Regions from separate parts of the Nostoc sp. UIC 10630 genome, predicted to be linked through region 1. Evidence: predicted binding sites of a transcription regulator. Region 1 holds the regulator's gene; the other holds the start of a gene.
The links. Region 1 encodes NtcA, which controls nitrogen genes in cyanobacteria. Its sites were predicted from a motif close to TNTGTANNNNNNNNTACANA; they were not measured.
Positions count from the first base shown of each region.

Region 1 (4,954 bases):
TGCAACAGACTTCATCTTGGTTCAACCACTAATAACCAGCTTGGTATTAATTACAAGTTACCTAGTAGGCTGATAATAACCATCACCAAGTCGTGTGTCAATTATTGGGGATTGGAGACTATAGGGGAAATAACTAATGCCCCTTTTTACAACTTTTAGAGAACGCCTTTAGAACTGGGAATTAGACCAGCACGACGGGGGTCAATCTCCACTGCTAGCCGTGTTGCTCTTGCAAAGGCTTTAAATGTCGCCTCTATGATGTGGTGGGAATTAATGCCATCCAGTTGCCGAATGTGGAGTGTCATTTGGCTATGATTCACCAATGCTACAAAGAATTCGCGCACGAGTTGGGTGTCATAAGTTCCTACGCGCTGGGTAGGAATTTGCAAGCCGTAGCTGAGGTGAGGCCGTCCAGAAAAGTCTAGCGCTACCTGAACTAAAGCTTCATCCAATGGCGCAAGAAAATTACCAAAGCGGACAATACCTTTTCTGTCGCCTAGTGCTTGGTTGAAAGCTTGGCCTAAAGTAATGCCTACATCTTCGTTGGTGTGATGGTCATCAATTTCCCAGTCTCCCTTGGCTTGGACATCTATATCAATCAGCCCGTGGGAGGCAATTTGATGCAACATGTGATCCAAAAACGGAATGCCTGTTGCTGCCGTGCAAGTTCCTCTACCATCCAAATTGATGGTAACTTGTACATCAGTTTCACCAGTAGTGCGGTGAATAGTGGCAATCCGAGGGGTTTTAGTTGACTGGTCGTAGTTTGAATTAACTTGGCGATTGGTTGTTTGCATGGGAAGTGGAGAATGGGGAATGGGGAATGGGGAATCGGCAAGAATAATTTTTTACTTACTCCCTCTACTCCCGACTCCCTACTCCCCAAATTATCTTACATTCCCATAATTTCATATCCTGCATCTACATATAGAACTTGTCCGGTAATACCACTGGACAAATCACTACATAAGAAAGCGGCAGTATTCCCCACTTCTAGCTGAGTGACAGTACGGCGCAGGGGAGCTACTTCTTCGACATGATGAATCATATCCAAAATTCCACCCACTGCTGAAGATGCTAAGGTGCGGATGGGGCCTGCGGAGATGGCATTGACGCGGATATTTTTCGGCCCTAGTTCAGCAGCTAGGTAACGCACGCTCATTTCTAACCCTGCTTTAGCAACTCCCATAACGTTGTAGTTAGGGATTGCTCTAACACCGCCTAAATATGTCAGCGTGACGATACTACCTCCCTCAGTCATCAAAGGTTTCGCTGCACCACTTAACTGCACCAGCGAGTAGGTACTGATTTCTAAGGCAGTGTTGAAGCCAGAACGAGAGGTTTGGCTAAAGTCTCCACTTAAATCGTCTTTACTGGCAAAGGCCAGACAATGGATGAGAATGTCTAGCTTCCCCCATTGCTCACGAATTGTCTCAAAGGTAGATTGAATCTGTTCTTCATCTTGGACATTACAAGGAAGAAATAAGCTTGGGTTGAGGGGTTCTACCAACTCCGCAACTTTTTTCTCCATTTTGCCGCGTTCATCCGGCAGGTAGGTAATACCCAGGTTTGCTCCGGCTTTATGCAGCTGTTGGGCGATGCCCCAGGCGATCGAGCGGTTATTGGCAATACCTGTAACAAGAGCATTTTTTCCAGTCAGATTCAGCATAGAAATTGTTAATGCGATCGATCATTAGGAGCATACTAGAATCTGAGGCACGTTTGTCTTTGTTTTATACAGGATTTGCAAAAATGAATATTGAGAAGGGTGTTTGCTATGACAAAAATCTTGATTTTTCCTAAAGATTTTCTCAAGATATCTTTATTTGTTCTTTAAAAAACCCTTTTTAATACAGTTATTGGAACTACTTATCAACAATTAGTAGCTGAAAGGATCAACAATTATGTATCATTATAAACAAACAGTTATGAAGCGATTAGTTTGAGTATAGGAAAGTACAGAAAGGTTGACGGTGCTTTATTCATTTTTCGGGTGTATTCTTAGGTAATCAGTTTTTGTTTTTCCGGCATTGGGTAGGGGAAGGGAGATGATCGTGACACAAGATAAAGCCCTAGCAAATGTATTTCGTCAGATGGCGACCGGGGCGTTTCCGCCAGTTGTGGAAACGTTTGAACGCAATAAAACGATCTTTTTTCCTGGCGATCCTGCCGAACGAGTTTATTTTCTTTTGAAAGGTGCTGTTAAACTTTCTAGGGTGTACGAGGCAGGAGAGGAAATAACAGTAGCATTGCTTCGGGAAAATAGTGTTTTTGGTGTTTTGTCATTGCTGACAGGAAATAAGTCGGATAGGTTTTACCATGCGGTTGCATTTACCCCTGTGGAATTACTGTCAGCCCCAATTGAACAAGTAGAGCAAGCACTCAAGGAAAATCCAGAATTATCAATGTTAATGCTGCGGGGTCTTTCTTCGCGCATTTTACAGACAGAGATGATGATTGAAACTCTTGCTCACCGAGATATGGGTTCTAGGTTGGTGAGTTTTTTATTAATTCTTTGTCGGGATTTTGGCGTTCCTTGTGCAGATGGGATAACTATTGATCTGAAGTTATCTCATCAGGCGATCGCAGAAGCAATTGGTTCAACTCGTGTTACTGTTACTAGGCTACTAGGGGATTTGCGTGAGAAAAAGATGATTTCTATCCACAAAAAGAAGATTACCGTGCATAAACCTGTTACCTTAAGTAGGCAATTCACATAAAATCAATCGGAGAAAGGGGAATCGGCGCGTGTTCTATTTTGAAAGATGACACTAATAGCTAGAGGTAAATCTAAAATTGAATAATTTCAGCTATTGCCAACTTCCACTTCTCCGCAGACAATGCTTAAAAGTAGTAGGCTGTATCTGGAAGGATTTCGGTAGCTAAAGATGACCACCGGATACATCCTCATCGCAGCAATTTTAATTCTGGGAGGCGTAATTGCCACCGTGGGCGATCGCATCGGCACACGAGTTGGCAAAGCCCGCCTCTCACTTTTTAAGCTTCGTCCGAAAAATACTGCCGTAGTGGTAACTATTTTTACGGGCGGTTTGATTTCAGCATCAACATTAGGAATTTTATTCGCTGCCGATGAAGGCTTGCGAAAGGGAGTTTTTGAATTAGAAGATATTCAAACAGACCTCAGACAGAAACGGGAACAGCTAAAAACCGCAGAAACTCAGAAAAGTCAGGTAGAAAGTGAGCTAAATCAAGCAAGAATTGCCCAAGCAAAAGCACAACAAGACTTACAGGCAATTAATCAGTCTTTACAGGCAGCAAATGCCAAACAACTCCAAACACAAGCTCAGTTGAACCGCACCATTAGTCAACAAGCTCAAACTCAAACTCAACTCCAACGCACTCAAGGTCAATTAGGACAAGTTGTAACTCAGTACCAAAAAGCCATAGCTGAGTTGCAAAGCGTTTCCAATCAAAGAAAAGAGCTACAGGCGGCAGTTGAACTACTGAAGACAGAACGACAACGACTGTACGCTGAAGCGAAAAAAGCCATTGACGAAGCCAAAACAGCGATTGAAAAACGCGATCGCGAACTGGCTAACCGTCAAGAAGCCATAGAACAACGCGATAAAAAAATTGGCCAACTCGATCAATTGATTCAAAAGCGGAATGTAGAAGTTGCAGCACGAGAGGAAGTGATTGCCAAACGGGAATCGCGCCTCAAAGAATTGGAAGCGCAACAAGAGCAACTAGAACTAGAAGTTGCCAGGCTGGAAAAATATTATCAGTCTTACCGCGACCTGCGTCTAGGTAAGTTGGCCTTAGTTCGCGGTCAAGTTTTGTCTGGTGCTGTAATTCGTGTTACCCAACCTGCTGCGGCTCGTCAGGCAGTGGTACAACTTTTACAAGAAGCCAATCGCAACGCCAACCTCGAATTAAGTGAGCCTGGGGCAAATCCTGCCAATGTAGAGCTACTACGCGTGACTCAGGATCGGGTTGACCAATTGAGCAAGCAGATTAGCGATGGTCAAGAATATGTGGTGCGAATTTTCTCGGCTGGTAATTACGTCAGGGGAGAAAAGCAGATAGAGTTTTTCGCCGATACAGCGCGAAATCAATTGGTTTTTTCGGGAGGCGCAGTCCTAGCTACAACTAGTGCCGATTCCAAAACTATGACATCGTATCAGTTACAGCAAAGGCTGGAAATACTAATTTCTGCTTCTCAATTTCGGGCTCGTAATGCCGGAATTGTCGAGGATGTGCAAGTAGAGGGGACTTTCTTGCGCTTTGTCGCCCAATTAAGACAATATAATCAGCCCTTGGAGATCAAAGCGATCGCAGCAGAGGACACTTATACAGCCGGGCCATTGAGAGTAAAATTAGTGGCAATAGTCAACGGAAAAATTATTTTTAGTACTTAAAACATTATTTGCACACTGTTATTAGTAAGATTTAAACATATTCAACAGCAGTCAAAATAGTTGCTGTGATTGCATTTATTGATTTCTAATTCTCAATTTTTATTTTTAATTTCTTATGACTTTACGCGAATTTTCACCAACGCAACCAGTCATATTGGGGTTTGATCCAGGTCGAGATAAGTGTGGGTTAGCGGTGATGGGACTGGATCGACAATTGTATTATCATCAGGTTGCGTTAGCCAAAGAGGCGATCGCTACCATTGAAACACTGCGTCAAAAGTTTCCCATCTCCTTGATGGTGATGGGCGACCAAACTACAGCCAAGCAGTGGAGACAGCAACTATATCAGGAATTGACAGAACCTCTGAGTATTATTTTAGTAGATGAGCGATATACAACCTTAGAAGCACGCGATCGCTATTGGCAAATGTTCCCACCCAAAGGACTAACAAAGCTATTGCCACAAGGTCTACGACAGCCTCCAAGACCGATAGATGACATTGTTGCCATTCTCTTAATTGAAAGATACTTAAACCGCCTCACAGAATCAACACTCAGCAGTCAAGAGTGAAGAA
Region 1 covers NZ_JAAGOG010000024.1:47,033-51,986, reverse strand. Annotated here, with positions in the region: gene G1O98_RS09125 (ABC transporter ATP-binding protein) at 1-15, opposite strand, end outside; gene hisB (imidazoleglycerol-phosphate dehydratase HisB) at 156-797, opposite strand; gene fabI (enoyl-ACP reductase FabI) at 893-1,669, opposite strand; gene ntcA (global nitrogen regulator NtcA) at 2,049-2,720, shown strand; gene G1O98_RS09105 (DUF3084 domain-containing protein) at 2,889-4,379, shown strand; gene G1O98_RS09100 (Holliday junction resolvase RuvX) at 4,495-4,950, shown strand.

Region 2 (4,954 bases), on a different contig from region 1:
ATAAAATGGCTAGAACTAAAGCTAATAAAGATAAAGCAACAGACATTTTGGCATTAATTGAAGCAGAGCATCGTCAAGTGGAGAAGCTTTTTGCAGAAGCAGAGAAATCTAAGGGTGCAAAATTAGTTGAGCAATTCAATCAAATCTATGTAGCGGTCATCTTACATGCAAGAACTGAAGAATTAGTTTTCTACCCAGCTTTGCGAGAATACGAAGAAACTGAACAATATGTTGAAGAAGCTGAAGAAGAACACGAAGAAGTTTCAGTGATTTTAGAAGAGATTAAGGCACTTAAACCTAGCGATCCTGAGTTTAAAGAAAAAATGCTCGAATTGAAGGAGACATTTGAGCATCATGTAGAAGAAGAAGAAAGCGAAATTTTTAATGCTGTGCGCGAATGTATGAGTGATAAGGAGTTAACTGAATTGGGTCAAGAGTTTCAGGAAACTAAAGATAAGTTGGTGTCAAATGTAGAAGCTGCATTAGCAATGTAGGAACGTATTTTTTTCTCAGTCTTTGTATAAACAATTAGCCCTAATTCAAAGGTAATTGGTGCATTAAACAAAATATTCCTTTATTCAGATAGGAGAAAAATGACTGCTACAAATAGTAAGCGCAAAATTCGTTACGCGGTTGTTGGTTTAGGTTGGTTTGCTCAAGAAGCCGCCTTACCTTCCTTTGTCCACGCCAAAAAATCAGAATTAGTGGCACTGGTTTCAGATGACCCCATTAAAAGCGAAGAACTGAGCAAAAAGTATGGAATAGAGCATACTTACTCCTATGAGGAGTATGAGGACTGTTTGGCAAGCGGCGAGATTGATGCAGTTTATATTGCGTTGCCCAATCACTTGCATTGTGACTACACTGTGCGGGCTGCTAATCAGGCAATTCATGTGTTGTGTGAAAAGCCAATGGCAGTGACAGAAGAAGAGTGTGAGGCAATGATTAAAGCTGCCAATGATAATAATGTCAAGCTGATGATTGCCTATCGCTTACATTTAGAAGAAGCCAATTTACAAGCAGTCGAAATTATCCGCTCGAAGCAAATTGGTGAACCACGTATTTTCAACTCGGTTTTTAGTCAACAAGTAGAAGAAGGCAATATTCGTTTACGAGATGTAACTGGTGGTGGCACGCTTTATGATATAGGCATTTACTGCATTAATGCTGTACGTTATCTATTTCAAGATGAACCAATTGAAGTATTTGCTGTAGCTGCCAATAAGGGAGAACAACGTTTCAGCGAAGTGGAAGAAATGACTAGTGTCACTTTGCGTTTTCCTAACGAGCGATTGGCAACATTTACCTGTAGTTTTGGAGGGGCAAATGTTTCAACCTATCAGGTTGTAGGTACTAAAGGAGATTTACGAGTAGAACCTGCCTATCCTTGGCAGGGGGAAATCAAGCATTATTTGACAATTAATGGTGAAACTCAAGAGCGTACCTTTGAGGATCATGACCAACTAGCAGCTGAATTTACCTACTTCTCTGATTGTATTCTGCAAGATAAAGACCCGGAACCATCTGGGACGGAAGGGCTGATTGATGTTTCGATCATTCAAGCACTTTATCAGTCAATTGAGATGGGTAAACCTGTGCAGATACAAACTAGCCATCGCCATCAACGTCCCACATCGACTCAAGCTATTGAACTTCCTCCTGCTGAGAAGAAGCCAGATTTAATTCACGCTGCTTCCCCTTCTGGTGAGTCGTAAATAATAACAGATATATTGTTAGGAGCGTAAAGCTAGCTGTACGCTCCTAACGGTGTATCTTGAATTAAAGTTATATTGCAGCGATCGCCATGTAATTATAGGGGCACAATATAATCTTGCACCCCTACACATCTGGTCTATTCAATTTAAAACTTTGTATCTTCCTAAATGTTAAGGATAAAGACCTCTATCAGTCAGGGCCTGGGCAACTCTACCCACCCCTAAAGTGTAAGCTGCTAATCTTAAAGAAATTTGCCGCTTATTAGATTGCTGAATCACCTTGCGATAGGCTTGCACCATCAAATGCTCCATTTCGCGGTTAACTCGCTCCTCATCCCAAAATACGTAAGAAAGACCCTGCACCCATTCCAAATAACTGACTACCACACCACCAGCATTCGCCAATATATCTGGTAGTACTGTTACACCCCGCGCTTCTAAGGCCAAGTTAGCCTCAAGAGTAACCGGCCCGTTAGCTGCTTCTGCGACAATTTGCGCTTGCACCTGATTCACATTTTCTTCAGTGATCTGGTTTTCTAAAGCTGCTGGTATTAAGACATCGCAGGGTAAAGTCAATAAATCTGCATTGCTAATTGGTACAGATTGGGGGAAACCTACAATACTCTTGCGATTTTCAGCAGCGTAGATTTTCAACGCGGGAATATCAAGACCAGCTTCGGAAAATATTCCTCCAGCACCTGTTGAAACAGCGATAATTTTCGCGCCTGCTTGATGGAGTAATTCAGCTGCGGCACCACCGACATTACCAAAACCTTGAATAGCTACTCGCACTCCTACTAAGGATTTACCTTGATCTGCTAGCGCCTCACGCACAATAATCATTGTGCCACGTCCAGTTGCCATTTCTCGCCCTAGAGAACCACCAATGGAAAGCGGTTTACCAGTCACAACGCCTGGTACAGCATTACCGACATTCACAGAGTAAGTATCCATCATCCAAGCCATTTCACGAGCAGAAGTGCCCATGTCTGGCGCAGGAATATCTACGGAAGGCCCAATATCTTTAATTAACTCACTGATATAACGGCGGCTAATTCGCTCTAATTCGCCAACACTGTAACGTTTTGGATCTATGGCAATGCCACCCTTACCACCACCATAAGGAATACCTAACAATGCACATTTCCAGGTCATCAGCATTGCCAAAGCCGATACTTCGCGCAATGTCACTGCCGGATGATAACGAATTCCGCCCTTGTAGGGACCTAAGACATCGCAGTGCTGTACCCGGTGTCCAGCAAGAACCTGTATTTCCCCGTCATCTAGTTTCACGGGAATGGAAACTGTGACAACCTTACGCGGATGGCTGAGGATTTCCAGCAAACCCTGATTTAAATTTAGTTCTTTAGCTGCCGCTTCTAAGTAGCTACAGGCTTGGTCAAATGGGCATATATGCGCTGGAGAAGCGGGTTCTAGCGGTAGTAGTGATTTTGAAATCATAAAATTTTCTCCTAATCACGGTATCTTTACGAACCGGATATCATTCTGTAACTAGCTTATCCTTTTTTTGAGAAAAATAGGAATTTTGTAGTTTTTGTTACAGTTTTATATTTTATATTGTGCTGTAGGTACAAAGTACTATGGGGACTTAGCTAACGCGATCACGACATTCTGTCCACCAAAGCCAAAACTCAAACATAAAACCTGCCTAATTCTACTTAGACGTGCTGCTGTAACGATTTCTAAATCAAACTCTGGCTGCTGCAAGCCTACACAAGGCGGTAATATTTGATGCTTTAATGCCATGAGAGAAAAAGCTACGCCTAATGCTCCTGATGCTCCTAATGTATGACCTGTGCTTCCTTTGGTCGAACTAACTGCCACGCCTTGGGGAAACAAACGCTGGATTACCATACTCTCCATCTGGTCATTTAGCTGGGTTGCTGTACCATGAGCGTGAATGTAATCAATATCGCTTGGTGATAGACAACTGCGTTCTAGACATTGTTTGATAGCTGCGATCGCACTTTTCCCTTCAGGTTCCGGTGAATTACTATGATATGCGTCGTTAGTTAAGCCGAAACCGAGAATTTCACCATACACTTTTGCTTGACGCTGTTTTGCCAACTCTGCGGATTCTAAGACAAACACAGCCGCACCTTCGCCCAAAACTAACCCTTCTCGCTGCAAATCGAAGGGATAAGCCCCAGTTTTTGCCAAAGCACCCATCTGCTGAAACCCAGCTAAAGTTAGGGGTGTAATTGGTGCTTCCACTGCGCCTGCGATCGCCTGTTGGCATTGCCCAGTTTGTATAAGTAAGGCTGCTTGGGCGATAGACCAAATTCCAGTTGCACAAGCTGCCATCGGTGCCAAAACCATACCTGTTGCACCGATTTGTCTTGCAGCTGCGATCGCATTGATATGAGGTAATATCTCTAACCAATTTCCAAAATCAGAAACGGGCAAATTTTCCGCATCTTTATACATTTGCCGCACCAACATCTCCCAAGATGCTTGATAAGAGCGGCTCGATCCAATGACGACAGCACAATCAGCTAAAGGTGCAACTAACCCAGCATCTCGCAAAGCAGAAGTAACAACCATTTGAGTTAACATTGCCAACTCAGATGGTTGTTGAGCAATTAAACCTAGAGGAAGTGGTTTTATTTCTGGAAATGGCTGATGTAACCTAATTCCAGATTTACCTGCTAGCAAATTTTGCCAGCTATCCTCTAAACTTCCACCCAAGGCGGAAACTAGACCAATACCAGTGACAAGAACTTTCACTAAATTTAGGAGTTAGGAGTTAAAAGTTAGGAGTTAGTAATTATTCTCCCCTGCTCTCTTCCTCTTACTGTCCTGGTGTTTTCAGATTTTCAGCCCCTTGGGTGACTTTAGCAGAGTCAATGCGATCGCCTTGCTGAATTTTGTTCACTACATCCAAGCCTTGAGTGACATTGCCAAACACGGCGTAGTTACCATCCAAGAAGGCTAGATCCGCCAAAGCAAAGTAAAACTGAGCTGAAGCCGAATCTGGTGCTTGCGATCGCGCCATCGCTACTGCACCCTGTTTATGGGGCAATACGACGGGTTGAGCAGTAGCATCAAATGGTTTGTTGTAAAGCGGAGTATCCGAACCTTTCGGCTTAACTTCTAAAGGTATATAGCGAGCATTTCCCGTTTTTGGGTCAATATAGCTACCGGTTCCCAGCTGATCTGCTGGAACTTTCGGGTCTTTGCTTTGGGGATCGCCCCCTTGAACTACAAACGGTTGGGGT
Region 2 covers NZ_JAAGOG010000155.1:450-5,403, reverse strand. Annotated here, with positions in the region: gene G1O98_RS27665 (hemerythrin domain-containing protein) at 6-494, shown strand; gene G1O98_RS27660 (Gfo/Idh/MocA family oxidoreductase) at 594-1,715, shown strand; gene G1O98_RS27655 (Glu/Leu/Phe/Val dehydrogenase) at 1,887-3,176, opposite strand; gene G1O98_RS27650 (beta-ketoacyl-ACP synthase) at 3,315-4,463, opposite strand; gene G1O98_RS27645 (peptidylprolyl isomerase) at 4,528-4,954, opposite strand, start outside.
Region 2: a site for NtcA is predicted at 3,261-3,280, ahead of G1O98_RS27655 (Glu/Leu/Phe/Val dehydrogenase). Genes of this name have one in related genera too.